4 regions of the Streptomyces sp. NPDC059909 genome follow, and region 2 is predicted to be linked to each of the others. Evidence: riboswitches for the same ligand, from Rfam matches in the RefSeq annotation. Region 2 holds a riboswitch; each other region holds the start of a gene.
What was found. Region 2 has a riboswitch for cyclic di-AMP ahead of ACFV9O_RS24370 (M23 family metallopeptidase). Riboswitches for the same ligand answer to the same signal wherever they lie in the genome.
Positions count from the first base shown of each region.

Region 1: it holds a riboswitch for cyclic di-AMP, as region 2 does, so the genes downstream of both, ACFV9O_RS15785 (M23 family metallopeptidase) here and ACFV9O_RS24370 (M23 family metallopeptidase) in region 2, are expected to answer to the same signal.
Region 3: it holds a riboswitch for cyclic di-AMP, as region 2 does, so the genes downstream of both, ACFV9O_RS27170 (peptidoglycan DD-metalloendopeptidase family protein) here and ACFV9O_RS24370 (M23 family metallopeptidase) in region 2, are expected to answer to the same signal.
Region 4: it holds a riboswitch for cyclic di-AMP, as region 2 does, so the genes downstream of both, ACFV9O_RS21885 (C40 family peptidase) here and ACFV9O_RS24370 (M23 family metallopeptidase) in region 2, are expected to answer to the same signal.

Region 1 covers NZ_JBHWKX010000019.1:79,857-87,214, reverse strand. Annotated here, with positions in the region: gene ACFV9O_RS15800 (GNAT family N-acetyltransferase) at 1-2,841, opposite strand, end outside; gene ACFV9O_RS15795 (HPr family phosphocarrier protein) at 3,002-3,283, shown strand; gene ACFV9O_RS15790 (GntR family transcriptional regulator) at 3,467-4,150, opposite strand; gene ACFV9O_RS15785 (M23 family metallopeptidase) at 4,339-5,112, opposite strand; cyclic di-AMP (ydaO/yuaA leader) riboswitch at 5,126-5,289, opposite strand; gene ACFV9O_RS15780 (M16 family metallopeptidase) at 5,498-6,886, opposite strand; gene ACFV9O_RS15775 (M16 family metallopeptidase) at 6,883-7,358, opposite strand, start outside.
Region 2 covers NZ_JBHWKX010000037.1:50,071-57,428, forward strand. Annotated here, with positions in the region: gene ACFV9O_RS24345 (FBP domain-containing protein) at 1-321, shown strand, start outside; gene ACFV9O_RS24350 (DUF5988 family protein) at 405-605, shown strand; tRNA gene ACFV9O_RS24355 (tRNA-Met) at 779-852, shown strand; gene ACFV9O_RS24360 (TipAS antibiotic-recognition domain-containing protein) at 991-1,740, shown strand; gene ACFV9O_RS24365 (PP2C family protein-serine/threonine phosphatase) at 2,099-3,208, shown strand; cyclic di-AMP (ydaO/yuaA leader) riboswitch at 3,423-3,558, shown strand; gene ACFV9O_RS24370 (M23 family metallopeptidase) at 3,570-4,628, shown strand; gene ACFV9O_RS24375 (PrsW family intramembrane metalloprotease) at 4,891-6,228, opposite strand; gene trmB (tRNA (guanosine(46)-N7)-methyltransferase TrmB) at 6,314-7,090, opposite strand; gene lhgO (L-2-hydroxyglutarate oxidase) at 7,212-7,358, opposite strand, start outside.
Region 3 covers NZ_JBHWKX010000047.1:467-7,824, reverse strand. Annotated here, with positions in the region: gene dxs (1-deoxy-D-xylulose-5-phosphate synthase) at 1-51, shown strand, start outside; gene ACFV9O_RS27195 (aspartate aminotransferase family protein) at 48-1,433, shown strand; gene ACFV9O_RS27190 (helix-turn-helix domain-containing protein) at 1,572-2,189, shown strand; gene ACFV9O_RS27185 (DUF6126 family protein) at 2,200-2,346, shown strand; gene ACFV9O_RS27180 (tyrosine-protein phosphatase) at 2,366-3,181, opposite strand; partial or broken gene ACFV9O_RS27175 (alpha-galactosidase) at 3,350-5,021, shown strand; cyclic di-AMP (ydaO/yuaA leader) riboswitch at 5,360-5,514, shown strand; gene ACFV9O_RS27170 (peptidoglycan DD-metalloendopeptidase family protein) at 5,519-6,550, shown strand; gene ACFV9O_RS27165 (SGNH/GDSL hydrolase family protein) at 6,729-7,358, shown strand, end outside.
Region 4 covers NZ_JBHWKX010000031.1:81,504-88,861, forward strand. Annotated here, with positions in the region: gene ACFV9O_RS21865 (helix-turn-helix domain-containing protein) at 1-529, shown strand, start outside; gene xerC (tyrosine recombinase XerC) at 522-1,697, shown strand; gene ACFV9O_RS21875 (ATP-dependent Clp protease proteolytic subunit) at 1,872-2,507, shown strand; gene ACFV9O_RS21880 (hypothetical protein) at 2,516-2,824, shown strand; cyclic di-AMP (ydaO/yuaA leader) riboswitch at 3,189-3,344, shown strand; gene ACFV9O_RS21885 (C40 family peptidase) at 3,348-3,824, shown strand; gene ACFV9O_RS21890 (DUF6328 family protein) at 3,892-4,476, shown strand; partial or broken gene ACFV9O_RS21895 (LysE family translocator) at 4,430-4,613, opposite strand; gene ACFV9O_RS21900 (ATP-binding protein) at 4,956-5,387, opposite strand; gene ACFV9O_RS21905 (helix-turn-helix domain-containing protein) at 5,679-6,536, shown strand; gene ACFV9O_RS21910 (DUF397 domain-containing protein) at 6,550-6,783, shown strand; gene ACFV9O_RS21915 (8-amino-7-oxononanoate synthase) at 6,749-7,358, opposite strand, start outside.

The sequences.
Region 1 (7,358 bases), on a different contig from region 2:
GCCAGGGGCGGGCAGGGTGGGGCGCACGTGGATCCCGTACCGCGCGAGGAGCTCCCGCGCGTCCTGGTCGCGCAGGGTGATCCCGCGCTCCCCCGGCATGTCGCCGAGCAACCGCGCGACGAGCGCGGCGGCCCCGCCCTCGTCGATGTCCTCGTACTCCGGCACCTTGCCCGGCTCGGCGGCCTCCCGCCGCCACTGCGCGTATCGCACGACCTCCCCGAGCGCGCGCACGGCCCGCTCGGCGGCGGGGTAGGCGGGGATCCGCGTCGCGGACAGGGGACGCGCCGATGGGGCGCCCGGCCCGCCGGCCTCGGCGCCGCCGGCACCTCCGGCACCGCTGTCCACTCCATCGGCAGGGCCGACGGGGCCCGGAGACGCGGCGCTGCCCGGCAGGCCGGACGCCGCGTGACCGGCGGCGGCGGGACCGCGGCCGACCGGGCCGCTCGGCCCGGACGATGGCGAACCGTGGGCAGGATGCCGCCCACCCGACGGCGACGCAGGACCGCCCGCAGACTCACCCGGCCGTGGCCCTGCACCGGCCACCGGCGGGTGCGCGGCCGAGCCGGCGGCAGGGGGCTCTCCCCCCGTACCCTGAGTGAACCCACCCGGTGCAGCGGCCGCGGTTCCATCCCGGGATACGCCCGGCCGCGACGTGCCGCCCGGGACGCCAGCCGATGCCGGCGACGCCGCGCCGCCGGCGGAAGGCAGAGAGCCCGACCTCGGATCGTGACTCGGCCGACCCCCACCACTGACCGCCGGTCCCACCTCGGACCCACCCGACGGCGACGTGCCGGAAGCGACCGGCGACGCCGGCGACGCCGCGTCGCCGGCGACCGGGGGCCGGCGGCCTGCCCCCGGATCCGGGAGCGGGCCGGACGGGGAAGAGGTCCCGCCCGCGCCGGTATCTCCCGGGGCGCCTGCGGCAGGCGGCCCCGACGGGTCGGCCGCAAACGGCCGGTGCGGTGGGGCCGAGCTCGTCGCCGCGGCGAGGGCGTCCGCCAGGCCGCCGAGTTCGACGTGGACGACCAGCACCGGCTTGGCCGGTCCCGTGGCCGCCGCAGCACGGAGGGCCGTCGCGAGGATCTCGCCGTCGCCGGACTCGGTGACTCCGCCGTCGCCGACCCAGGGGATCGCGTTGACGACGACCGCGTCGCACGCCTCGTCCCGCAGCGCCTCCGCGAGCGCCGCCCGGAAGTCGTCCGGCGTCGCCGCCGTCGTCAGATCGCGCGGCGGGAGCGGGCGCAGCCCCTCCGTCAGGCAGGCGTCGTAGGTGAGGAGGCCGAGGGACTCGGAGTTGCCGAGGATGGCGACGCGCGGCCCCGCGGGCAGCGGCTGGCCCGCGAGCAGCAGGCCCGCGTCCACGAGCTCCGTGACCGTGTCGACGCGGATGACGCCCGCCTGCGCGAGCAGCTCGGACACGGTCGCGTACGGCACGCGCGTCGTCGGCACCGCGTGCCCGGGCGGCGCGCTCCCGCTGTGCCGTGCGCCCTTCACGACGACGACCGGCTTGACCGCCGCCGTGCGCCGCGCGAGACGCGTGAACTTCCGCGGGTTGCCGATCGATTCGAGGTACAGCAGGACGACGTCGGTGTCGGGGTCCTCGTACCAGTACTGCAGGAAGTCGTTTCCCGACACGTCCGCCCGGTTCCCCGCCGAGATGAACGACGACAGCCCGGCGCCCCGCCGGTGCAGCCCCGAGAGCAGAGCTATCCCGATCGCGCCCGACTGGGTGAACAGCCCGATCCTGCCGCGCGCCGGCGACTCGGGTGCGAGCGACGCGTTGAGCCGGACCGCTTGTGAGGTGTTGATGATCCCGAAGGCGTTCGGCCCGATGATCCGCATCCCGTACGAACGGGCCTGCCGCACCAGTTCGCGCTGCCGCTCCCGCCCCTCCGCCCCGCTCTCCGCATATCCCGCGGCCAGTACGACGAGACCCTGCACCCCGTGCTCGCCGCAGTCGGCGACGGCCTCCGGCACCCGTTCGGCCGGAACGGCGACGACGGCGAGGTCGACGGGCTCCCTCGTCTCCTTGACGATTTCCGCGACCGAGCGGTATGCGGGGACGCCGTCCAGCTCGCGCACGTCCGGCGCGAGGTTGCGGTTCACCGCGTACGTGCGCCCGGTGTATCCGGAGTCGAGCAGATTGCGCAGGACGGCGCGGCCCACGCCGCCCAGCGCCCGCCCGGCCCCGACGACCACCACCGACCTGGGCGCGAGCAGCCGCTGCACGGACCGCGCCTCGGCGCGCTGCTCACGGGCGCGCTGCACGGCGAGCGACTCGGCGGTCGGCTCCAGGTCCAGCGTGAGGTGGACGGAGCCTTCCTCGAAGCTGCGCTTCTGCGTGTACCCGGCGTCCGTGAAGACCTTGATCATCTTGCCGTTCGCGGGCAGCACCTCCGCCGCGAAGCGCCTGATGCCCCGCTCCCGCGCGACCGCCGCGATGTGCTCGAGGAGCGCGGACGCGACTCCCCTCCCCTGGTGCGCGTCCTGTACCAGGAAGGCGACCTCCGCCTCGTCGGCGGGCGCGGACGCGGGCATTCCGCGCGTGTCGATCCGGTCGTAGCGGACGGTCGCGATGAACTCGCCGCCGACCGTCGCCGCGAGACCCACGCGGTCCACGTAGTCGTGATGCGTGAAACGGCGCACGTCCTTCGCGGAGAGCCGGGGGTACGGCGCGAAGAAGCGGTAGTACTTGGACTCGTCCGAGACCTGCTCGTAGAAGCTGACGAGCCGGTCGGCGTCCTCGGTGGTGATGGGCCTGATGCGCGCGGTGCCACCGTCGCGCAGCACCACGTCGGCTTCCCAGTGGTCGGGGTACGCGTGGTCCGACGGGGTCTGCATGGGGAAAGAGTACGGCTCGGGCACCGGTCGCGAAGCCCGTGGGGCGGGTGCAGTCTTAGGGCACCCGCGAGTGCCCGGACACCGGCCGAGACGTTTCCGAGCACTGCGGGACACATGAGAGACTGGTCTAGACAACCGCTAGGACTTGAAGGGCATCACCATGGCTGAGCGCCGCGTCAATGTCGGCTGGGCCGAGGGCCTCCACGCCCGCCCCGCTTCCATCTTCGTCCGTGCCGCCACGGCCTCCGGCATCCCGGTGACGATCGCCAAGGCCGACGGCAACCCCGTCAACGCCGCCTCGATGCTCGCGGTGCTCGGCCTGGGCGCGGAGGGCGGACAGGAGATCGTGCTCGCTTCGGACGCGGACGGCGCCGACGCCGCCCTCGACCGTCTGGCGAAGCTGGTCGCCGAGGGTCTCGAGGAGCTTCCCGAGACCGTCTGACCCGGTCCGGGCCGGATCCGGGTCCCGGGCGTCGCGCCCCGCCGTACGCCGGAGTCGACCCGGGAACCGCACCCCGGCCGGCAATCACAAATGAATGGAAAACGGCGGAGCCGCAGTCACCGGGAATTACCGGTCTGCGGCTCTGCTGTTTGAAATAGCCCCTCTTTGTATACGGCGCTTTTGTTAATTGCGGGCGCTCGCCGTGTTTACGGCATGTTGCGAAGTCCTCACCGTCCCGCGCGCCGGAATGCGCAGCCGGTGCGCACCCGTCATCCGCTCGGCGTGCATCATGGTGAGCGCCCGCGCCCGCTCCGCGTCGCCGCGCGACACCGCGTCCACGATCGCGCCGTGCTCGGCCCAGGACTCCACCGGCCGGGCGGGCTGCTCGACGGCGTACATCCAGGCGATCTTGTGCCGGAGCTGGGTGAGCAGCGCGATGAGGCCGGGGCTGCCGGATGCCTGCACGAGGGTCTCGTGGAACCAGGCCCCGAGCGAGCGCAGGTCCTCGCCCTGGCCCCGGCGCGCCCGCTCCTGGCCGAGCCTGACCAGGCCGCGCAGCACTTTGAGGTGGGCCTCGGTGCGCCGTTGCGCGGCCCGCGCGGCGCCCAGCGGCTCCAGCAGCATCCGGATCTCCAGCAGATCGGCGGCCTCCTGCTCGGTGGGCTCGGCGACGCACGCTCCCGCGTGCCTGCGGGTGACGACGAAGCCCTCCGCCTCCAGGGTCCGCAGCGCTTCGCGCACCGGGACGCGTGAGACGCCGTAGCGGCGCGCCAACTGCTCCTCGGTGAGCCGGCTGCCGCGCTCGAAGACACCGGAGACGATGTCGTCGCGGATCGCCGTGCATACCGAGCGCGCAGGAATGCGCATACCGAACCTCCGCCTTTAATCCGCGCGAAACCCCGTCGAGCGACGTCTGTTCGGTGACTCTATTGCAGTGAGCCGGAAATTCCGATGGCCTACGGGAATCCATGGATATCTTTTGGCCGGAATACGCTGGCCGAAAGCCCCGGCCGGTCTTCATGACCGGGCCGGGGCCCACGCCGCGGAGGCAGGTGTCAGACGCGGACGCCGTGGCCGCGCAGATACGCGACCGGGTCGATGTCCGAGCCGTAGTCGGGGCTCGTGCGGGCCTCGAAGTGGAGGTGCGGCCCCGTCGAGTTGCCGGTGGACCCGGACAGACCGATCTTCTGGCCAGGGGTGACGGTCTGGCCGACCGAGACGCCGATGGACGACAGGTGGCCGTACTGGGTGTACGTGCCGTCCTTCATCTTGATCACGATGTTGTTGCCGTACGCGCCACCCCAGCCGGCCTCCACGACCGTGCCCATGCCGACGGCGACGACCGAAGTGCCGGACGGGGCGTGGAAGTCGACGCCGGTGTGGCCGCCGGAGGACCAGACCGCGCCGCCCGCCTGGTAGCCGGTGCTGATGTACGAGCCGGCGACCGGGAGCGTGTAGGACATCAGGCGCTTGCGCTCGGCCTCGCGGGCGGCCCGCTCCTTGGCCTCGCGGGCCGCCTTGAGGCGGGCTTCCGCCTTGCGCTTCGCCTCGGCCTCGGCCTTCGCGCGGGCCGCGGCCAGGTCGGCCTCACGCTGCTGGGCGTCGGCCTGGGCGTCGATCTGCTCGGCGAGGGTGTCGGCGGCGACGAAGGCCTGGTTGAGGCCGGTGTCCTCGAGGGAGGGGAGTTCCGTGTCGGCGGCGAGCGCCGGGGAGGCGAGGCTTCCGATGACGCCGGTGGTGGCGAGGGCCGCGGCGCCGGCGAGACCCACGCGCTTGCGCGTCAGCCGGCTCGGACCACGATGCTTCCCGGTGGCACGGGTGAACGCCATGTAGTGGCTGATCCTTTCCTTCCTTCTCGCCTACCGGGTTAGCTGACGGGTTCGGAGCAGGAAGGTCTCCTACGGGCCCCTCCGCACGGGTGCGAAGGCGTCCGATTCACCCCAGGGGACATGTGGGTCCCCGGCTCCCCGGGCTCGCGCCCGACGGGGACTCGGCGATGGCTGTCCGATGCCGCGAATGCGGCTGGTGCAACCGGCGGACAGCGCAGATGACGCTAAGCCGGACATCTTTCAATCACCAAACGGACACAGAGATTTGTTGTACATGCCACAGGGCAGAAGCGCAGCCTCTCCAACAAAACGGACATACGGAAGGGCCCCGTTGGCACGATGCCAACGGGGCCCCACGAGTGCGCCGGAGCCGACCGGCAGTCAATCAGCCCGTGACAACGGTCACTTCACCGATTCCGAGCGCCTTGACCGGCTCCTCGATCTCGGACGCGTCGCCGACGAGCACCGTGACGAGCCTGTCCACCGGGAAGGCGTTGACGACCGCGGCCGTCGCCTCGACGGTGCCGGTCTGGGCCAGGCGCGCGTACAGCTGGGCCTGGTAGTCGTCCGGGAGGTGCTGCTCGACCTGGTCGGCCAGCGTGCCCGCGACCGATGCCGCGGTCTCGAACTTCAGCGGGGCCACACCCACCAGGTTCTGAACGGCGACATCGCGCTCGGCGTCCGTCAGGCCCTCCGCGGCGAGGGTGCGCAGCACCTTCCAGAGGTCGTCCAGCGCCGGGCCGGTGTGCGGGGTGTCGACGGAGCCGCTGATGGCGAGCGTGGCCGCGCCCGTGCCGTCGGCGGCGGAGCGCAGGACCTGGGCGAAGGCCCGGACCCCGTACGTGTACCCCTTCTCCTCGCGCAGGACGCGGTCCAGGCGGGAGGTGAGGGTGCCGCCGAGGCAGTACGTGCCGAGGACCTGGGCCGGCCAGACCCGGTCGTGCCGGTCCGGGCCGACGCGGCCGATGAGGAGCTGCGTCTGGACCGCGCCGGGGCGGTCGACGATGACGACGCGGCCCGTGTCGTCGGCGGTGATCGGCGGCATGGGACGGGTCCCGGCCTGGCCACCGGTCCAGGCGCCGAGGGTGTCGGCCAGCACGGCGTCCAGGTCGACGCCGGTCAGGTCGCCGACCACCACGGCGGTGGCCGATGCGGGCCGGACATGGGCCTCGTAGAAGGCCCGGACGGCCGCGGAGTCGATGCGCTCGACGGTCTCCTCGCTGCCCTGGCGGGGGCGGGACATCCGGGAGGAGGCCGGGAAGAGCTGCTTGGAGAGCTCCTTGGCGGCGCGGCGGGCGGGGTTGGCGGTCTCGTGCGGGATCTCGTCCAGCCGGTTCCGTACGAGCCGCTCGACCTCGCTGTCGGCGAAGAGCGGCGCGCGCAGGGCCTCGGCGAGCAGGCCGAGCGCCTTGGGGAGCCGGGAGACGGGCACCTCGAGGGAGACACGGACGCCGGGGTGGTCGGCGTGCGAGTCGAGGGTGGCGCCGCAGCGCTCAAGCTCGGCGGCGAACTCCTCGGCCGTGTGCTTGTCGGTGCCCTCGGAGAGCGCCCGGGCCATGATCGTGGCAACGCCGTCGAGGCCCTCGGGCTCGGCGTCCAGCGGGGCGGTGAGGAAGATCTCCACGGCCACGACCTGCTGGCCGGGGCGGTGGCACCGCAGGACGGTCAGTCCGTTGTCGAGCAGACCGCGCTCGGGGGCGGGGAAGGCCCACGGCCTGGCCTCGCCCGCCTGCGGCTGCGGGTGGAAGTCCATGGTCACGGCAGCGTCGGTCACTGGTCCGCCCCCTCTGCGTCGTCGTTGTCGTCGGCGGCGTCGTCCTCGCCGGCCGCGATGGGCTCGTACACCAGCACCGCCCGGTTGTCCGGCCGCAGCCGGGCCTGGGCGACCGCCTGCACCTCCTCGGCGGTGACGTCGAGGACCCGCGAGACGGCGCTGAGCGCCAGCTGGGGGTCGCCGAACAGCACCGCGTACCGGCACAGTTCGTCGGCGCGGCCCGCGACCGTGCCGAGCCGGTCGAGCCACTCGCGCTCCAGCTGGGCCTGGGCGCGCTCCATCTCCTCGGCCGTGGGGCCCTCGGCGGCGAACCGCTCCAGCTCGTCGTCGACGGCGGCCTCGATGTCGGGCACCTCGACCCCGCCGGACGTCTTCACGTCCAGCCAGCCGAGCGAGGGCGCCCCGGCGAGCCGCAGCAGACCGAAGCCCGCGGCGACGGCCGTGCGGTCGTGGCGCACCAGGCGGTTGTGCA
Region 2 (7,358 bases):
GAGCGGGACGGCCGGCTCATCGGGGTGGCCCTGCGCTTCCCGGCCCGGCAGCGGGGCTATCTGCATCGCAGCATGTGCTCACTGTGTCTGACGACCCACCCCGGGGACGGCGTCTCGCTCATGACGGCCCGCAGGACCGGCCAGGCGGGCCGCGACGGGAACTCGGTCGGCCTGTACATGTGCACCGACCTTGACTGCTCCCTCTACGTACGCGGCAGGAAGCAGGCGGTGCCCGGAGGGCGTCTCCAGGAGTCGCTCACGGTGGCGGAGCAGATCGAACGGACCAGGGCGAATCTGTGCGCGTTTCTCGACCGGCTGTGACGCGATCCGGCCTGATGTTGCCTGATGTGGCCTGACGAGGCGCATGAGGTGCATGGAGTACCAGTCCCGGGAAAACTGGACGTATGACTAGCAAGGCACTCCTGGAGGGTGGCCCGGACGACCTGGCAGGACAGATCGTCCCGATCACGCCTCCCGGACAAGAGCTGAAGATCCCGCACCGCGGTGGCTACGAGCACTTCAAGGTCACGTCGCGCCATGAGGACAGCCCGGAGGGGCGGCTGCCCGTGTACGAGTGGTGGGAACGCACGGAAGTCGCCGAGTAGGCCCACGGACGGCGTGGGGACACGAGCGCAAGAACCCGGCCGGGTGGCCGGTGAAGGGCCGGTGACCGGTGTGATGTGGGCTGCCCGGAACGGTGCCTGACCGCCTCGGGACGGCTCACGATCGTCAATTGGAGTGGATCTTGCTCCCGATGGCGTAAGGTGGTGTTCACCGACGCGGGGTGGAGCAGCTCGGTAGCTCGCTGGGCTCATAACCCAGAGGTCGCAGGTTCAAATCCTGTCCCCGCTACTGAACACCGAAGGCCCGGATCCTGATGGATCCGGGCCTTCGGTGTGTCTGGACCCCGTTGCCTGCCCCCAGTCGCCCTGTCGGCTCCGCCACCCCGCGCTTGACCTTTACGCAACGTCAAGTTCTAGCGTGAAAGGCATGGAGTGGTCGATCCAGGAAATCGCCAGGAAAGCCGGTACGACGAGCCGCACGCTCAGGCACTACGGAGAGCTGGGGCTGCTCGTGCCGAGCCGGATCGGCAGCAACGGCTACCGCTACTACGACCAGGACGCCCTGATCCGGCTGCAGCGCATTCTGCTGCTGCGCGAGCTGGGGCTCGGGCTGCCGGCCATCGCGCAGGTCCTGGAAGGACAGCGGGACACGGCCGCCGCCCTGCGCACCCATCTGAGGCTGCTGGAGCAGGAGCGGGAGCGCATCGGGCGGCAGATCGCCTCGGTGCGGACCACTCTCGACCGCACGGAGAGAGGAGAGGAACTCATGGCGGAAGAAGTCTTCGACGGCTTCGACCACACCCAGTACGAGGAGGAGGTGACCCGGCGCTGGGGCCGCGACGCGTACGAGAAGGGCGACCGCTGGTGGCGCTCGCTCAGCGCGGAGGAGAAGAAGGCCTTCCAGGACCGGCAGGCCGGGATCGCCCGTGACTTCGGGCAGGCGTTCAAGGACGGTCTCGCGCCGGACAGCGACGAGGCGCAGGCGATCGCACAGCGGCAGATCGAGTGGCTGTCGGTGACGGTCACGCCGACGAAGTCGTACGTCATCGGGCTCGGCGAGATGTATGTCGCCGACCCGCGCTTCACGGCGAACTACGACCGGCACGGCGAGGGCACGGCTGAGTTCGTGCGCGACGCGATGAAGGTGTACGCGGAGCGCAACCTCAGCGACGACTGAGGCCCGCACTCACGCCCGTACCCCTGATCGGGTCACCAGGAGGGCCCCCTGGTGACCACCCCCGATACGCAGCCGTCAGCCCGCCGACCCGGTGGCCGCAGCTCTGTGGCCCGGCCGACCGGCCGGGACGTAGTCCGGTTGGCCGATGGCGATTCGCCGCGCGGCCCGGCTCCGGCCAGCCTGGGTGGGGCGCGGTAGGTCCGCATCCGTGGGCGGACCGGGCAGGAGACCATCGGTGGGGCAGCGACCAGGCGAAGGCGAACGCGAAGGCGAACGCGAAGGCGACGAGGACCTCGTCGGCGACGAAAACACCGTCGACGAGAGCGCCGGCGGCGCGCCGCGCCGGGACGTCGGCCGCATGATCGTCCAGTTGCTGCCCGTGCTGCTCATCGTGGGCGGGATCTTCTTCGACCTGGCCACCCCGGCGACGTACACGGCATCGCCCCTCTTCGCCGCGTCGCCGATGGTCGCCGCTCCCTTCTTCTCCCCGTGGTACACCCTGCTGGCCGGCATCGGCGCCATCGCGGCGGAGGCGGGGCTGCAGATGTACAACGGCACCTTCACCGAGATCCCGTCCATCACCGAGCTGCTGACCGTGGTCACCGTCGCCGGGCTGGCCCTGTTCATCAACCGGGTCGTGCGCCGCGGCAGCGCGCGCCTCGCGTCCGCACGCGTCGTCGCGGAGGCCGCCCAGCGGGCCGTGCTGCCCTCGCCCGCCGAGCGGATCGGCGGGCTGCAGATCGCCGCGCGGTACGAGGCGGCGCAGGCGGACGCGTTCATCGGCGGGGACCTGTACGCCGTGCAGGACACTCCCTACGGGGTGCGGCTGGTGGTCGGGGACGTACGGGGGAAGGGGCTGAACGCGGTGGAGACGGTGGCCATCGTGCTCGGGGCGTTCCGCGAGGCGGCCGAGCAGGAGCCCTTGCTGGAGGGGGTCGCGCAACGACTGGAGCGGGCGCTGGGGCGGGAGGGCACGAGGCGCTCGGGGCTCGATGTGTTCGAGGGATTCACCACCGCCGTGCTCGCCGAGATCCCACGGGGCGACGGACACGTGCGGGTGGTCAACCGGGGCCATCCGCCGCCGCTCGTCCTCCACACGGACGGAATGCTGGTCGTGCTGGAGCCGAGCGTGCCCGCGCTGCCGCTCGGCATGGGCGGTCTCGGCACCTGGCCCGACCGGGTGGACGAGGCGGCGTTCCCGGCGGGGGCCACGCTGCTGCTCTACACGGACGGGCTGTCCGAGGCGCGCGACGCGCACGGCGTCTTCTACGATCCGCGCGAACGGCTGGGCGGCCGGATCTTCCCCGGCCCAGAGGAACTGCTGGATGCGGTCGTCGCCGACGTACTGCGGCACACGGGCGGCGCATCGACGGACGACATGGCGCTGCTGGCGGTCAGCCGGCCGGAGGAGCGGCGGCCGAAACGGCGCCGGACGATGCCGGTGGTCCCCCATCGCGACGGAACGTAATCGAAAGAGAGCCCTCCGCATAACATTTGATGCGCCGTCAGAAAGTGTGGGTCGGGTGAGGTGGGGTCAACTCGCCCGTTTCTCCCCTCTTGTGGCCGGTAAGTCCAGGCCAATGTCGTTAATGATCAGTGGGAACGGCTTGGAATAGGGCCCTGGTGTCTATTAACGTTCGATAACGCAGCGCGGTCGTCCCAGCCGTCGCAAGAGACGGCACCGTGCGCATGCGCCGAATCCCGCAAGGGAACCGGGGAACCACCAATTGGGGTGAATCGGGCACTTCCTGGTGCTCGTAGGAGACCTTCCTGCTCCGAACCCGTCAGCTAACCCGGTAGGCGAGAAGGAAGGAAAGGAGCACGCCTCCGTGGCGTCCAACGAGCCTGCCCTCCAAGAGCCGCCCACCACCGAGTGGGTTCCCACCGCAGAGTGGGGCCCCGCCGCCGGGACGGAGGAGTGGAACCCGACCGAGGAGTCCGTCCGGCCGGTCCGTGGCAGGCACCGCGTTGTCAAGCAGCGCAACGGTCTCGCCAGGAGCTCCACCGTCCTCGGTGTCGGCGTCATCGCCGCGGTCGGCGCGGGCGGCATGGCCACCGCGCAGGACAAGCCCGCGGTCTCCATATCCCTTCCCGACACCATCACGGACAACCTTCCGGACGCCAAGTCGCTGCCGGGCGTGGGCTCCCTGATCTCCGGGGAGTCCGACGAGCAGGACGGCAACGGGAACGAGGCGCCGCTCACCGCCCTCTCCGTCGCCGACACGGCGTCCGCCAAGGGCGGCGAGGAGAGCGCCACCGGCGCGGGCGAGGCACTGCGCGCCCGCATCCTCCAGCAGGCCGAGCAGCAGCAGGCCGAGGCCGACGCCGAGGCGAAGGCGGCCGCGGAGAAGGCGGCCGCCGAGAAGGCTGCGGCGGAGGCGAAGGCCCAGCAGACCGCGGCCGAGGCCGAGGCCGCGGAGGCGAAGCGGCTGGCCGAGGAGGAGGCGGCGCGCAAGGCGGAGGCCGAGCGGCTCGCCAAGCTCGCCGCGAGCTACGCACTGCCGACGTCCTCGTACACGATCACGTCGACCTTCGGCCAGGCCGGCTCGATGTGGTCCTCCGGCTACCACACCGGTCTGGACTTCGCGGCGCCCACGGGCACGCCGGCGAAGGCCGTGCACGGAGGCACCGTCAAGTCGGCGGGCTGGTCCGGGTCGTACGGCTACCGCATCGTCCTGGAGCTCGAGGACGGCACCGAGATCTGGTACTGCCACCTGTCGTCGATGACCGTCGGCGTGGGGCAGACCGTCACGACGGGCGAGACGATCGGCCGCGTCGGCGCGACCGGCAATGTCACCGGCCCGCACCTGCACCTGGAGGTGCACACCGCGGGTGGCGACGGAGTGGACCCGGCGGCGTGGCTGCGGGACAAGGGCCTCACCATCTGAGGCGTCGCTTCATCGCTTGGTCGATTCACCGAGTCGTCGGCTCAGTGAATCGCCGGTTGGCCAGGTGGCCGGTTCTCCGGTTCGCCCGACGACTCTCGATGCTCGAGTGCACGTTTCGCGTTGGCGTTCACGTTCACAGCGGCCTCGCCTGAACCCGGCTGCCCGCATCCGGGCAGCCGGTCCCGACGTCCCCCTTCTGCTCCTCGTGCTCGTACGACCCCGGCAGCCCTGGCGGCACCCCCCCGACGCCAGGGCTGTCGGCCTACCCCCGGTACGGGTTGTAGCCCCCGTAGTCCCGGTACGGCGCGGGCGCCGGCAGCCAGACCCCGCCCGTCGCCTGGGCCGCGTACGTCAGGGCCGGGGAGGCGACGTGCTTGCGCTTCCAGAGGTGGTGGAGCAGTTCCTGCTCGCGGGCCACGAAGTCCGGGCCGGCCGTGCCGCGGTGGGCGCGGTGACGCAGGAAGGCGAGGGAGGTCGCGAAGGCCTCGTACTCGGACACGGCACGGGCGGCCGCGGGGCCATGGGCACGGCCCGCCACGTCGCGGGCCATCGTGCGCGCCCGCATGGACGAGAGGGCGAGCGGCTCGGTGGGCGAGAGCCAGCCCGCCGCGGCGTACGCGGGGAGCTGGGCCGCGACCGTACGGAGCTCACGCTGCCGGGTCCACACCGCCAGCCAGGTCAGCAGCGCGAAGGCCGGCACCATGAACGCCCCGTACACCGCGTAGAAGCCCCACGGGCCGAACACCCCCGAGCCGTTCCACAGCGCGTGCATGCCCATCGCCATTGCGAGGCCGAGCAGCGGCAGCGCGGTCCTGCGGAACCTTTTCCGGCGTGCCGTGATCGCCGCGATGCCGAAGCCGATGCCCGTCAGCACGGTGAAGAGCGGATGCGCGAACGGTGACATCACGATCCGTACGAAGAAGGTCGCCGCGGTGACGGACGCGAAGCCGGAGTGGCCGAACTCCTGGTCCTCACCGAAGGCGTTGCCGAGATAGAGGATGTTCTCGGTGAAGGCGAAGCCGGTCGCGGTGAAGCCGGCCACGACGACGCCGTCGACGATCCCCGTGAAGTCCCCTCTTCGGAAGAGGAAGATAAGCAGGACGGCCGCAGCCTTCGCGCTCTCCTCCACGACCGGGGCGATGACGGTCGCACCGATCGTATCCGCGGACGTCGGATCGGCGGTCGCGGTGGCTATCCACTGGGTCGCGAACGAGTTCGCGATGATTGCCACGAGCGCGGCCGCGCAGGCGCCCCAGGCGAAGGCGAAGAGAAGGTTCCGCCAGGGGCCCGGCTCGACGCGGTCCAGCCAGCGGAACGCCGCCAGCAGCAGCGGGACCGGCAGCAGGGCGAGACCGAGGCCCACCAGGAAGCCCTCGGTGCCGGTCTGCTCGCGCACCAGCGCGAGGATGACCAGGCCGGAGAGGGCGAGCAGGGTGACGAGGATCCCGGCGCGCAGGGCCTTGCTGCGCCAGAGGGCGCGGCTGGGCCGGTAGCGCCACTGCGCACGCGCCGGCACGGCGTCGAACAGCGGCTGTTCGACGCACGCCGGGACGGCGGGGTGTGGCGCCGCCGGTTGCGGCTGCGGGGACCAGTCGGACACCCGACGACCCTAACGAGGGGCACCGACAGTGCGCGACGGTGTTACACGACAGGGCGATGTGGAGGCGCCACGCGCCCGGGCGCCGCTACCGAGCCCTGCGGCGGAACAGCAGGTCGTGCACCACATGCCCCTTGTCCAGGCCCTGTCCCTCGAACCGGGTCAGCGGCCGGAAGCCGGGACGGGGCGCGAAGCCGCCGTCCACCTGCGTGTTCTCGAAGTCGGGGTGCGCGGAGACGACCTCGAGCATCTGCTCGGCGTACGGCTCCCAGTCGGTCGCGCAGTGCAGCACCGCGCCCGGCTTCATCCGGCTCGCGGCGAGCGTGAGGAACTCGGGCTGGATCAGCCGGCGCTTGTGGTGACGCTTCTTGGGCCACGGGTCCGGGAAGTACACACGGAGCCCTTCGAGCGCGTCCGGGGTGAGCATCTCGCGGAGCAGGATGATCGCGTCACCGTTGGCCACGCGGACGTTGGTGAGGCCCATGCGGTCCGCGAGCCCGAGGAGATTGCCCTGCCCCGGGGTGTGCACGTCCACGGCGAGGATGCCGGTGCCGGGATCGGCGTCGGCCATCTGGGCGGTCGCCTCGCCCATGCCGAAACCGATCTCCAGGACGACCGGCAGCCCGTCGAACATTTCACCGAGATCGAGGGTCCGCAGCCCGTCGATGTCCAGCCCCCACATGGGCCACAGCCGCTGCAGCGCCTCGCCCTGGCCGGCGGTCACCCGGCTCCGGCGCGGCTGGAAGCTGCGGATCCGGCGCTCGTGGTGCGACCCGGCGGGATCGGCGGCGGGCCCGCCCGGAAAACGCGGCTCGCCCTTCGCGCGGGGTCCCTTGGTGGTGACGTTCTCAAACTCAGACACAATGCCCCGATTGTACGGCGCGGGCGGGGGCGAACGGGTCCCGCTCGCTGCGGGTAGGGGCGATCGAGGCCCACCGGAGCGAGGCCCACCGGACGGCGGCGCCCGGCGACCGACCGGTCGGCCGTCACGCCATGTGCGCCAGCGCCCGCCTCGCCACCTCGCGGCCGATCGGCAAGGAAGCCGTCGCCGCCGGGGAGGGTGCGTTCAGGACGTGGACCGTGCGAGGGGCCTCCTTGATCAGGAAGTCGTCCGCGAGGGTCCCGTCCCGGAG
Region 3 (7,358 bases), on a different contig from region 2:
GCCCTGGCCCGCCGCACGCACACCGACGAGCCCAAGGAGTACGGGCCATGAGCAAGGAGTTCGACCTCGGGCGGCTGCTCGCGGAGCGCGGCGGCGAACGGTACGAGCTGCACACGAGACACCTCAACCACCAGCTGCCGCGCATGCTCCGCACCATCGGCTTCGACAAGGTCTACGAGCGCGGAGAGGGCGCCTACTTCTGGGACGCCGACGGCAACGACTACCTCGACATGCTCGCCGGCTTCGGCGTCATGGGCCTCGGCAGGCACCACCCCGTCGTCCGCAAGGCCCTCCACGACGTCCTCGACGCCTCGCTCGCCGACCTCACCCGCTTCGACTGCGCGCCCCTGCCCGGGCTGCTCGCCGAGAAGCTCCTGGCCCACAGCCCGCACCTGGACCGGGTCTTCTTCGGCAACAGCGGTACGGAAGCGGTCGAGACGGCCCTCAAGTTCGCCCGGTACGCAACGGGGAAGCCCCGGGTCCTGTACTGCACGCACGCCTTCCACGGGCTCACCACGGGCTCGCTCTCGGTCAACGGCGAGGCGGGATTCCGGGACGGCTTCGCCCCGCTGCTGCCCGACACAGCGATCGAGCTGGGCGATCTGGCGGCACTGGAGCGCGAGCTGAAGCGCGGGGACGTGGCGGGCTTCGTCGTGGAGCCCATCCAGGGCAAGGGCGTGCTCGAGGCGCCGCCCGGCTTCCTCCGAGCGGCCCAGGAGCTGCTGCACAGCCACAAGGCGCTGCTCATCGCCGACGAGGTGCAGACCGGCCTCGGCAGGACCGGCGACTTCTACGCGTACCAGCACGAGGACGGCGTGGAGCCCGATCTGGTGTGTGTCGCGAAGGCCCTCTCGGGCGGCTACGTGCCGGTCGGTGCCACCCTGGGCAAGGACTGGATCTTCAAGAAGGTCTACTCGTCGATGGACAGGGTGCTGGTGCACTCGGCGAGCTTCGGCTCCAACGCACAGGCGATGGCCGCCGGGCTCGCGGTCCTGTCGGTGCTGGAGGACGAGCAGATCGTCGCGAACGCGCGGGCGACCGGGGACCTGCTCCGGACGCGGCTCGCGGCGCTCGCCGACCGCTACGAGCTGCTGCGGGACGTCCGCGGGCGCGGGCTGATGATCGGGATCGAATTCGGCAGGCCGTCGTCCCTGAAGCTGCGCAGCCGATGGACCATGCTGCAGGCCGCCCGCAAGGGACTGTTCGCGCAGATGGTGGTCGTACCGCTGCTGCAGCGGCACCGCATCCTCACCCAGGTCTCCGGCGACCATCTGGAAGTGATCAAGCTGATTCCGCCGCTGATCATCGGCGAGCCGGAGGTCGACCGCTTCGTCGAGGCCTTCACCGCCGTGATGGACGACGCCCACGGCGGCAGTGGGCTGATGTGGGACTTCGGCAAGACGCTCGTCAAGCAGGCCGTCGCCAACCGCTGAGCCCGCCAAGCGATGAGCGTCGCCGGCCCCTGAGACCCACCGCCCGTCGCTCCGACGGCGTCGGCGCCCTGGCGTGAGCACTTTTGCCTCTAGGGCAAGCAATTTGCCCCAGAGGAAAAATCCTGGCCCAATGGAGGCATGAGCCTTCCCCCAGGACACCCGGTCGGCCCGGCCGCCGCAGCGGCGGCGGACGAGCTCCCCGACGTCGCACCCCGGCTGCGCGAACTGCGCCGCCGCGGCGGCCTCACCCTGGAGGCCGCCGCCCAGCGGGCGGGCCTCTCGCCCGCCCATCTCTCCCGGCTGGAGACCGGCAACCGGCAGCCCTCGCTGCCGATGCTCCTCGCCCTCGCCAGGATCTACGGTACGACGGTCTCCGAGCTCCTCGGCGAGCTGCCGGCGGAGCGCGACGCGATCATCCGGGGCGGCCGGATGGGTCCGGCCGAGGCCGACGGCTGGACGTACCGGCAGGCCGGCGGCCGCGGGCGCGCCATGCAGGCCCTGCGCGTGCGTGTCCCGTACGGGACGCAGGGGGATCTGGTCCGGGTCCATCCCGGCGAGGAGTGGCTCTACGTCCTCGAAGGGCGGCTGCGGCTCGGCCTCGGCGACACCGTGCACGAGCTCGGACCCGGGGACGGCGCCCACTTCGACTCGCTCACCCCGCACCGGATCGGTGCCGCCACGCAGGACGGCGCCGAGTTGCTCTTCGTCCACACCCTGCTGCAGAGCCCCGACCCGCACGCACACCCGCACGCCTGAGGAGACCGCCATGCAGGACAAGCCGTCGTCGCGCCCGGACGCGAACCAGGAGCAGAAGTTCCCCGTCGGGTTGATCGTCCGGCTCTTCGCCTACCTGGTGGCGGGCCACCTCTTCGCGGCCTTCCTCTACCTGCTGTTCAGCGTGGGCGGCCAGTGACCCACCGCCCGGCGGGGTCTCAGACCGAGCCGTCCAGCAGCCGCTCGCGCAGCCGCTCACGCGTCTCGGGCGAGATCCCGAGGCCCTCGGAGAGATAACGCTCGGTGCCGCCCCAGGTCTCCTCGATCGTGTCGAACGCCGCCGCCAGATACTCGGCGCGGGCGTCGAAGAGCGGGCTGAGCAGCTCCATGACCTCCGGCGACATCCCCGCGGGGGAGGAGTCGCTGCGGCGCACCTTGTAGCGGCGGTGCGGGTCGTTCGACTTGAGGTAGTCGGCCTCGATCGCATCACGCTCGACGCCCACCGCCAGCAGCGAGACCGCGATCGACAGTCCCGCGCGGTCCTTGCCCGCCGCACAGTGCATCAGCGCCGGAACGCTGTCTTCCGCCAGCGCGTGCAGCACCCGGCTGTGCTCGGCCGTCCGCTCCTTGATGATCATTCGGTACGAGGCGGACATCCGGCCGGCCGCCTTGCCGTCGGCGAGGATCGACCTGAGCTGGGCGAGGTCGCCGTCGCGGACCATCTTCCAGAACTCGGCGCCGTCGGCGGGGTCGCTGAGCGGGATGTTGAGGTTCCGCACGCCGGGCAGCTCGACGTCGGGGCCCTCCAGCTTGTGGTCGGCGGCGTTGCGGAAGTCGAAGACCGTGTGGAGCCCGAGGGACGAGAGGAAAGCGGCGTCGCTCTCGGTGGCGTGCGCGAGGTGGCCGCTGCGGAAGAGCCGTCCGTACTGCACCCGGCGCCCGTCGACGGTCGGCAGTCCGCCCACGTCCCGGAAGTTGCGCACCCCGGCGAGCTCGGGTTCGGTCGACGGGGGCTGGGGCAGCTGCTGCGTCACGGGGGCTCCTCCGTGTCTGCGGTCGGCACTGCTCGCCGACGATGGCGCGCTCCCGACCCTACGACATCGATTCCTCAGGCAATCATCTTGGTGGTCGGGGCAAGAGCGTTGCCTCCAGGGCGGGTTCGACCGATGATGTTCGGACCTGTGCGAATCTGGGGGGTTGGGATGATCGAGCCGGTCGGCAAGGGGCGAATCTGGGTGCTGTCCGGGCGCACGAGCAGCTACGCGCTCCACATCACCGACCGCGACGAGCTCCTGCATCTGCACTGGGGGCCCCGGATCGGACCGGCCGACGCCGAGGCCCTGGCGGCCCGGCCCCTCCCGCCCTACTGGCCGTTCGAGTCGCAGCTCGACGGCCACGAGGAGTATCCGGTCGAGGGCGGCCCCCGGTTCGTACGGCCCGCCCTCTCCGTACGCACGGAAGCGGCGCGCGGCACCGAATGGCGCTACGACGACGCACAGGTGGACGGTGACGAGCTGCGGCTGCGCTTCGACGACCCCCTGCACGGCCTCGCGCTGACCCTGCACTACCGGATGCGGGACGACTCCGACGTGGTCGAGCGCTGGGTCACGGTGGCGCACGCGGGGGAGGGGCCGGCCCTGGAGCTGCTGCGCGCCGACGCCGCCGTATGGACGCTGCCCTCCCGCGACCGGCGCCGGCTCTCCCAGCTGCACGGCCGCTGGGCGGCCGAGTCCCGGCTCGTACGGTCGGAGCTCACGTACGGAGAGAAGGTGCTCGGGTCGCGCCGCGGGCACACCGGCCACCAGCACCTCCCCTGGGCCGCCGTCGACGACGGAGAGGCCACGGAGGAGACGGGGGAGGTGTACGGCTGCGCCCTCGGCTGGTCGGGATCATGGCGGATCGCCGTACAGCACCTGCCCGACGGCCAGGTGCAGATCAGCGGCGGCGCCGGCTACGACGACTCCGGGCTGCTGCTCCTCGCGCCCGGTGAGACATACACCTCACCCGTCTTCGCCGGGCTGTGGACCGACAAGGGCTTCGGCGGTGCCAGCCGCGCCTGGCACGCCTGGCAGCTGGCGCATGTGATTCCGGACGCGCGGGCCTCCCGGCCGGTCCTCTACAACTCCTGGGAGGCCACCGGCTTCGACATCTCGGAGGAGCAGCAGCGGGCCCTGGCGCGCCGGGCCGCCGGGATCGGGGTCGAGCTCTTCGTGGTGGACGACGCCTGGTTCGGGAAGCGCACCAGCGACCGGGCGGGGCTCGGCGACTGGACGCCGAACCCGGACCGCTTCCCGCAGGGGCTGAAGCCGCTCGCCGAGGAAGTGCACGCGCTGGGCATGCGGTTCGGGATCTGGGTCGAGCCGGAGATGGTCAACGCCGACAGTGATCTTTACCGCGCCCACCTTGGCGGCCTGGGTGACGGACAGCCCTAATGTGCAGCTCAACAGCTCCCTGCGGTTCCGTTTCGTCAGCGCGATGGCCGGGGTGCTGGGCGTCGGGGGCGACCTCACGCGATGGAGCGAGGACGAGCTGACCGAGGCCCGCGGCTGGGTGGCTCTCTACAAGAAGATCAGGCCGGTCGTGCAGCACGGCGCGCTCCACCGGCTGCGGCCGCCGGAGGGCGGGCTGAGCGCCGTGCAGTACATACGCGGCGACGAGATCGTCGTCCTGGCGTGGCTGCAGGCTCAGCACTACGGAGAGCGGCCGCCCGCGATCAGGCTGCGGGGGCTCGATCCGGCGGCGGCGTACGAGTGCCTGGACACGGAGACGGCGTACCGGGGTGCGGTGCTGCTGCATCACGGAATGGACACGGGGCTGCGCGGTGATCTCGATGCGGTCGTGCTGCGGCTGAGGCGTCGGATCGGCCGGATCTGACCCTTCCGTTTGCTAAGTCGGACCTGGCTCGTCATATGCCTTTAATGGGGCTTCTGTCCGAATTCAAATGCTTTAGCAGAACACGCCCCGATTGCCAGGGAGATGGGCGTCGTTGCGTGAGCGGGATCATATTCGTGACGGTCTGTTGCCGTGTCCCGTCATCAATTCCCCTTGCGGGTAAGGAAATCAGGGATCCCCGATCGACGGAGGGTGACCGGGAAGTCCCTCTTGCCAGGGACTGGGTGAATGTCGGGTCAATGGGGAGGCTTGTACCCGCCGATTTGCTCGCTTACGGTCGCCGCAATCCGGTCGGACCGCCTAATCCTGCCGCCGACCGGAATACGCACCCACCCCACGCGTGGCAGGAGCGGGGGACCCAGGTAGTTCGCCGGTCCGGAGTTCCGGACGGCTAGGGGTCAAGTCGCGTGCAAGCGCGACCGGGCATCTCCAGCCCGAACCCGACAGCTCACCTCGTAGGCGCCGGAGAGGAATTCGCCATGCCCAAGGGCAAGCATCGCCGTCCGAGGACCAACCCGATCACGCGCGGATTCGTCGCCGCGGGCACGGGTGGCGCCGCCATCGCAGTCCCGCTCATCGGCGCCGCAGGTGCACACGCCGCGGAGGCGTCCGCGCCCACCGTGACCCGCGAGCATGTCGCCACCGTCGCCCAGAAGGCCGCCCCGCAGACGCCGAAGGCGGGGAAGGCCGCCAAGACCTACACGGTCGTGGTGGGCGACTACCTGTCCAAGATCGCCGTGGAGCAGGACATCGACGGCGGCTGGAAGAAGCTGTACGCGGACAACCGCGCGGCCGTCGGCGAGAACCCGTCGCTGATCCACCCGGGCCTCAAGCTCACCATCGGCGCCAAGGCCCAGGCGAAGGCCCCGGCCGAGGCTCCGGCCAAGGTCGAGGCTCCCGCGGAGGCGAAGACGAAGGTGCGGGCCGAGGTTCCGGCCAAGGCCGAGGCTCCCGCGGAGGCGAAGACGAAGGTGCGGGCCGAGGTTCCGGCCAAGGCCGAGGCTCCCGCGAAGGCCGAGCGCACGCAGGCCCGCGCCGAGTCCGGCTCCGCAGCCGCCAAAGCGCCCGCCGCTGCCCCGGCCGCCGCCCCGCAGCGCAGCCTCTCCGACTACTTCGCGGCCCCCGTCGACGCGAGCATCACCACCGCCTACCGCACCGCCGGGGCCATGTGGTCCAGCGGCTACCACACCGGTGTCGACTTCGCCGCTGCCACCGGCACCTCCGTCAAGGCCGTCGGCGCCGGCACCGTCGTCTCGGCCGGCTGGGCCGGCGCGTACGGCAACCAGGTCGTCATCCGGCACAACGATGGCACGTACTCGCAGTACGCCCACCTCTCCTCCCTCGCGGTCTCGTCCGGCGAGAGCGTGAGCGGCGGGCAGCAGATCGGCCTCTCCGGCTCCACCGGCAACTCCACCGGGCCGCACCTGCACTTCGAGATCCGCACCACCCCGAACTACGGCTCGGACATCGACCCGCTGGCGTACCTCCGCCAGCACGGTGTCTCCCTGTGAACCTGACGTAACGTCAGCAGAGTCCGCCGTTCCCCGACCTGACCCAGGGGGACGGCGGACGCGTGTGTGCCGCCGTATTCCCGTCGGCCGGGAAACTGACCAGGTGGTTTATCTCACGCCTCGTCAACCCCTCCCTACGGTGGCGTAGGTCACTTCACGCCGTGAATGATGTCTCGACGTGGCAGACGATTCGAGATCAAGAACAAATGGTGCATTCGGGTCGTACGCGGCGATCGGTGACAGTTTCACCGAGGGCGTCGGAGACCCCGGACCCGAGGGTCAGTTCGTGGGCTGGGCGGATCGCCTCGCGGTCCTGCTCGACGACCGCGTACCGGAACACACCTTCCGCTACGCCAATCTCGCCGTACGCGGCCGCCTGCTCGACCAGATCGTGGCCGAACAGGTCCCGCGTGCGAAGGAACTCACCCCCGACCTGGTGACCTTCTGCGCGGGCGGCAACGACATCATCCGGCCCGGCACCGACCCCGACGACGTCGCCGAGCGCTTCGAACGAGCCGTCGCCGACCTCACCGGCGCCGTCGGCACCGTCATGGTGACCACCGGCTTCGACACCCGCGGCGTGCCCGTGCTCCGCCATCTGCGCGGCAAGATCGCCACGTACACCGCGCACGTCCGCGCCATCGCCGACCGCTACCACTGCCCGGTCCTCGACCTCTGGTCGCTCAAGTCCGTCCAGGACAGGCGTGCCTGGGACGACGACCGGCTGCACCTGTCGCCCGAGGGGCACACGCGCGTCGCACTCCGCGCCGCCCAGGTCCTCGGCCTGGACGTGCCCGCCGACCCGGAC
Region 4 (7,358 bases), on a different contig from region 2:
CGGCCGCCGCGCGATCGAGGTGGGCCCCACCGGCAGGACCGTCGCCAGCAACCTGGAGCGGCTCCGAAAGCGCACGGGGGTGACCACCCGCCAGCTCTCGGCAGCCCTTGAGAAGGCCGGCCGCCTCATCCCCGCTTCGGGGATTACTCGCATGGAGAAGGGCGAGCGGGTGGTAACGGCGGATGACCTGGCAGCGCTGGCCAGCGTGTTCGGCGTGTCGCCATCGTCGCTACTGCTGCCGCTCACCGACGAGCCGACGGACCCTGTCGAGGTCACCGGGGCCGGCACCATGTCCGCGGCCGACGCGTGGCGCTGGGCGCACGGTGAGCGGCCGCTCAAGCTCACCGCAGGCAAGGAGCAGACCCAGATGCTCGAGCATCAGCTGTATGGCCTGCCGCAGTGGCTGCGCCCGCTGAGCAGGGACGTCGCCACGATCCACGCCCAACTGCGCGAGGCGGGGGTCCCGATCGACAAGTGGCTGCGCGAGCAGGGACTCATCGAGCCACCCGAGGGTGGCAGTGATGGCTGATCCGATCAAGAAGGTAACGCTGCGGGACGGGTCGACCCGCTATCGGTTCGTCATCGACGTGGGCCGCGACGCGGACGGGAAGCGCAAGCAGCTGACCGTGACCCGCGATACCAAGGCGGAGGCCAAGGCTGAGCTTGCACGGCTGCAGCACGAACGGCGTACCGGGCAGCTGATCCTCCCCAGCAAGATGACCGTGGGAGGCCTGCTCGACCTGTACATGGAGCACAAGCGGATCGAGGTGGAGGAGTCCACGCTCGTCGGCTACCGCAACGCCCTGGTGCACGTGTACGAGCACCTCGGGCATATCCGGCTCCAGGAGCTCACCGAGGACCACGTAGAGGACTTCGTGTCCTGGCTGCTTGTCGGCGCACGGCGGCGCGGCGGGGAGAAGGGCACCGGGCTGCGGACGACGACCGCTGACGGCGTCCTCGGCCGCCTGCGGGCCGCGCTGCGACTGGCCGTACGCAAGCGCCTCGTGGCCCGGAACGTGGCCGAGTACGTCACGGTGCCTCGCATGGCCCGGAAGGCCGACAAGCGGGAGAACCAGCGGGCGAAGCCGTGGAACGTCAGCGAGGTGCAGCAGTTCGTCGTCGGCATCCGCGACGACCGCCTGTTCGCCCCGCTGCTGCTCGGCTTGATGGGGCTGCGGCCGGCGGAGGTCGCCGGGCTGCGGTGGGACGACATCGACTTCACCGCGGGCACGCTCGACGTGGCGAACACGCGAACGATGATCGGCAACATCCGGGTGCTGGAGAAGGACACCAAGTCCGAGGCCGGGGAGCGGACGCTCCCGCTGCCCGAGCCGGTGCGCCTGGCCCTGCTGCAGTCGCAGGTGGTGCAGGAGGCCGAGCGGGCCGCGATGGGCTCGTACTACCTGGAGTCGGGGTACGTGTTCGTCGACCTGCTCGGGCAGGCCATGAGCACGCGCCAGCTGCGGGAGCACGCCTACTCGCTGATGGCGAAGCTCGGCCTGCGGAAGGTGCGCCTGTACGACGCCCGGCACTCGTGCCTGACGTTCCTGGCGACGAACGGGGTCTCTGACACGATCCTCGCCGCGTGGGGCCGGGCACACGAACGCGAGCTTCACGAAGCGCGTGTACGTCCACCCGACGGCCGCCGATATGGGCGAGGCCGTGATCCATCTGAACGCTCTTCTGGGCGTCGGTGAGGAGGCGCGACAGACCCCAACGTGAGAAACCGTGAGATGTTCGCTCTCAGCGAGCGAGCAGAACCGCCCCTGACCTGGCAACTCTCCTCAGGCCGTAGAACATGCTCCCCATCATAACGGCCTGTACGTCCTGTACATTTTTTACAGAGATTCGCGCACGAGGAGAGGTACGCCATGCACCGACCTTCCGCCCGCTACGTTCTGCCGGAGCTCACCGAGCGCACCAGCGCAGGCCTCCGCACGCTCGACCCGTACTCGAAGCTGCTGGAGGAGCGGATCATCTTTCTCGGCACGACCGTCGACGACACCTCGGCCAACGACGTCATCGCCCAGTTCCTGTACCTCGAGTACGCCGCCCCCGACCAGGACATCAACCTCTACATCAACTCCCCCGGCGGCCCCATCAGCGCGATGACGTCGGTCTACGACACGATGCAGGTGGTGACCTGCGACGTTGCGACGACGTGCCTGGGCCAGGCCGCCTCCACCGCCGCCGTACTGCTCGCCGCCGGCACGCCCGGCAAACGGATGGCCCTGCCCGGCGCCCGGGTCTTCGTCCAGCAGCCCGCCCTCCCCGAGCCCCTCCAGGGTCAGCCGACGGATCTCGGCATCCAGGCACAGGAGTTGCTGCGGCTGCGCGACCAGATCTCCGCCATGCTGGTGCGCCACACGGGCCGGAGCGCCGAACGTATCGCCGCCGACATCGAACGCGACACTGTGTTCGACGCGGCCGGGGCGAAGGAGTACGGCCTGGTCGATCACATCGTCAAGAACCGCAAGACGTCGGCCGCTTCGCACGGGGAACGGTGAACCGGCCCGTGCTGCCTCCGGAACTGCCCCCGCTGCCCGCACTGACCCGCGCCGAGAGCGAGTTCATCGACCGCTATCTCGAAGTCGTCGACCAGCTGGGACGGATCAATCCGGCCAGGGGGGCCCACACGTACGGCGCCCTCCGCGCCGCCCAGGCCCTGGCCGCACGGGCGATCGCCCTGCGGGACGCCCTCGCGCTGATGCACGCCCGAGGCGAGAGCGAGCTGCACGCACCCACATTGGCCCGCGCCCTGCGGGTGTTGGACGGGGAGCGGAGGACCGCGCGAATCACGGTCCCGCCGGAGTCTGTGAGTTGAGCGGGGCGGCCCCGCGCCGGTACGGAACGCGCCACGGGAGGGCCAGGGACGTACGAGTGGGTGTCGCCCATCCGGAGTAGTCGCGGCTTCAACTTTTGTGCGCGACAAGTTGCGCGGCGGGATGGGCCATCTGGCTGAATGGCGCGTTCCGTTGCTGGTACAGCGCTCGTCATGCGACCACTCGTGATGGGCCGAACGGCTTGGTCCACTCGATTGGATCAGTGGTGAGGAGCCTCACATATCGTCGTTTCGACTCGGAAATCGGGCAGTTCGTGCGTCAAGATCCCTGGGACGACAAGCCCCCGCCACCGCGGCGGGGCGGTCCGGGCGGACGCCGAGTCCTGCCGCCGCACCGGATGCCTGGTCGACATGAGTGCTTCGGCAGGAGTGGAGGACCCGAGCAGTACGGTCCGGCCGCCCACCGTGGCCGGTCCTCGGGGTGAAGCCGCTGCGGCGGCCGGGCGTCTTCGCAGGTCCGAACCCGACAGGTCATCCTTCACAGGCGGCTGACGAAGGGTTGCGCATGACTGCGCAGACACATTGTCCGTCCCTGCTCTCCCGGACGGGTGCCGTCTCGGCTCTCACTCTCGCCGCCGTCGGCGGCTCCCTGCTGGTCCCTGGCGGCGCTTCGGAGGCCCACGCGGCGTCGGCCCACGCGCTGAAGGCCCTCAAGGTGGCCGCGTCCAAGAGGGGCGCGCCGTACCGGTGGGGGGCCACGGGCCCGTACCGGTTCGACTGCTCGGGACTCACGCTCTACTCGTACAAGAAGGCGGGAAAGAGGCTGCCGCGCACGGCGCAGGCCCAGTACAACCGCACCCGCCACATCTCGGCCTCCCGCCGGCAGGTCGGTGACCTGGTGTTCTTCCGCTCCGGCGGATACGTGTACCACGTCGGCATCTACGCGGGCGGCGGGAGGATCTGGCACTCCCCCAAGACCGGCTCCGTCGTGAAGCTGAGCAAGATCTGGACCAAGAGCGTCCGGTACGGACGCGTCCGCTGACCGGCCGGGGTCAGCCGGTCGGACCAGTCGGTGGCATGTTCCGCGGGGCACGGGCTACTCGTACGGTATGCCCGACGACGAGAGCCCCGGCGCCCCGCGGAACAACGACGCGGGGCGGAACGACGACGCACAGCGCAACGACCCGCATGACGCCGCCGCGCGCCGTGAGACCGAGGCGGAGCGCGCCGACCGCAACTTCATCGAGCTGCTGCAGGAGCTGCGGGTCATCCAGACGGGCGTGCAGATCCTGTTCGCCTTCCTCCTCACCCTGGCCTTCACGGCCAGGTTCCCCAGCCTCGACTCGTTCCAGCGCGGCACGTACGTGACTACACTGCTACTCGCCGTGGTGGCCGCGGCGCTCTTCACCGCGCCCGCCGCACTGCACCGCGGTCTCTTCCGCAGAGGCGCCAAGGAGGAGATCGTGCTGGTCTCGTCACGGCTGGCCGGCATCGGCATGGCGGTGCTCGCCCTGGCGCTGACCTCCGCGGTGCTGCTGGTCGTCGACGTCGTGCACGGCACGCCGGAAGGGATCGTGGCCGCTGCCGCGACGCTGCTCGTCTGCGCCGGGCTCTGGGCCGTGCTGCCCTGGGCCGTCCGGCGGAGGCTCAATGGTCGGGAGGAGCGGTCACCAGGGTCAGGCCGAGGGCGGTGAGTGCACCGCCGCTGACCCCCCTCCACGGTCCGTGCAGTACGCGGGCGGCGCAGCCACCGGCCCAGCCGGTACACGAGCAGCGCCACGAGCGGGAACCGGACCAGCGCGAGCACGATCGTGGCCGGCAGCAGGATGCGATGCAGCACGGCCGCGCCGTCCGGCACAGGTGCAGCGGGCTACGAGTCGGGCGCTGCGCGCCCTGCTCCGCACGGGATTCGCCCGCGCGACGCCGGACACCCCCTGCCGCCTGCGGGGCCCTGCCCGGGCCCGCGGGCCAGTTCCCGCACTGCGGCAAGACCCCGGACCCCTCGTGTGGCTACGCCCCCTGGCCCCCGCCGGGGCTCTGCCCCGGGCCCCGCTCCTCAATCGCCGGAGGGGCTTGATCGTTGGGACGTCGCCCCGGCCCCGCGCTTCGAGGGCCGACGGGGCTCACCCTGAGCCCGTCCGCAGGGCACAGGGGCCCACAGCGGCGGACTCCGTCATGGGAGGGTCGGCGCGGTCCAGGGCAGCGCGATCCAGACGGTCTTGCCGCCCTCCGCAGTCGGGGTCACGGAGAGCTCTCCCCCGCACTCGGTGGTGAGCCAGCGGATGATCACCATCCCGCGCCCGTTGTCCTGCTGGACGGCCGCCGGCAGCCGCTGCGGCCAGCGCGGATGGCTGTCGGTGACCCCGATGCGCAGCTGCTCGTCGCGCTCGAGCCGGACGTTCACGGTGAAGGTGGGCGACTGTCCGAAGGTGTGCTGCACGGCGTTGGTGGCGAGTTCGGAGACGATCAGCCGGACGGTGTCGGCCGTTTCCGCCTCACCGGGGAGGCCCCAGTCGGTGAGGACGCCGGTGACGTATCTCCGCGCGGCGGAGACCGAGGCGGGATCGCTCGGCAGAGTGACGGAGGCTTCCTGGTGGTCTGCCATGGCGAGCTGTCCCTTTCCCACCGGGGCCGGACGCCGGCACGTGGCGACACGTGGCGGAAGGTGCGCCGGAGCGGCCTCGGACTGCGCTTCGCGCCAGACTGCCACCGTTGATGACGCAGTTGGTGGCGATCCACCAAGATATGCATATATCTGTCGCTCAAAGCGGTGAACTCTGCGACGTGAGAACGCATTTGGGCGCACACTGGGTGGCTGCCGTTTCGGTGGCCGCTCCGCCGGACGGCTCGGCATGGTCCGGAAAAGGGGCCCGAGTACCGGAAGGAGGCGGCGGGCATGCGGCACGGTCCCGCGGTGCGTCGGCGCAAACTCGGCGAGGAGCTGCGCGGCCTGCGTCTCGGCGCGGGCCTCACCAGCCGGGAGGCCGCCGGGCTCGTGGGGTGGCACCAGTCGAAGGTGAGCCGGGTGGAGACCGGTACGAGCGGTGTGAGACCGGACGATGTGGTGCGGCTGCTCGACGCGTACGGCGTCACCGACGCCCGGCTGCGCGAACTGCTCGAGACGCTCGCGGGCTCGGCGGGTGGCGGGGGCACCGGCTGGTGGCACGCCTATCGCGGGGTGATCCCGCCCCAGTACCGGGACTTCATCAGCCTGGAGTCGCAGGCGAGCTCCGCGCGCACCCTGGAGACCTCGGTGGTGCCGGGGCTGTTTCAGACCCCGGACTACGCACGGGCGGTGACCCGTTCCGCGCTGGACGGGGCGCCGGCGGCGACCGTGGACTCACTGGTGGAGGTGCGGCTCGCCCGTCAGGAAGTGCTGCGTGCGGAGCGTCCGCTGGAGTTCAGCGCGGTCCTGGACGAGGCGGTGCTGCGGCGCCAGGTCGGCGGGCCGCGGGTGATGCGCGGGCAGCTGGCGCGGGTGCTGGAGCTGGCCCAACTCCCCCATGTACGGCTGCAGGTGTTGCCCTTCTCGACGGGCGGCTATGCGGGCCTCACCGGACCTTTCGTTATCTTCTCCTTCCCGACCACTTCTGATCTGGACGTGGTTGTTCTTGACCATCTGACGAGTAGCCTCTATCTCGAGCGGAAAGAAGACCTCGAGGCGTACGGCGCCGCGTTCCGCACCATGCAGGCGCATGCCCTCTCGTTCGAGAACTCGTTGGATCTCATCGCCGGGATCGGTGACGGCGCGTAGGGAAGGCACACACATGTCTGCTCACCACGCACGGATACGCACCCCATGGCGGCGCAGCAGCCGCAGTGTCGGCATGAACAACTGCGTCGAGACGGCCTGTTACGCGGACGGCGCGCTGGCCGTGCGCGACTCCAAGAACGTCCGGCTGCCACACCTGCGTTTCTCTCCGCAGGCGTGGACGGGCTTCGTGCGCTCCCTGGACACCGCCGGGTTCAGCGGGGCGGAGCCGTCCGCAGGATCACGCTGACGGCCGTCTCGATCTGCCGTTCCGTGAGGTCGGCGCGCGCGGTGAGCCGGATCCGCGAGATCCCGTCCGGCACCGACGGCGGCCTGAAGCAGCCGACGGCCAGCCCCTCGGCCCTGCAGTCCGCGGCCCACCGCACGGCCGACTCCGGCGACGGCGCCTGTACGGAGACGACCGCCGCGTCCGGACGGGCCGCGGTCAGCCCGGCCGCGGTCAGCCGCTCGTGGAGCGTGGTCGCGACGGCGCGGGCCCGGTCGGCGAGTCCGGGCTCACGGCGCAGCAGCCGCAGGCTCGCCAGGGCCGCTCCCGCGGCGGCCGGGGCGAGACCGGTGTCGAAGATGAACGTCCGCGCGGCGTTGACGAGGTGGTCGATGACCCGCACCGGGCCGAGGACGGCACCGCCCTGGCTGCCCAGTGACTTCGAGAGCGTCAGCGTGGCGACGACGCCCGTGGCCCCCGCGAGCCCGGCGGCGTGCAAAGCTCCCCTGCCCCCGTCGCCGAGCACCCCGAAGCCGTGCGCGTCGTCGACGACCAGGGCGGCCCCGTACGCACGGCAGGCCTCGGCGAGACCGGTCAGC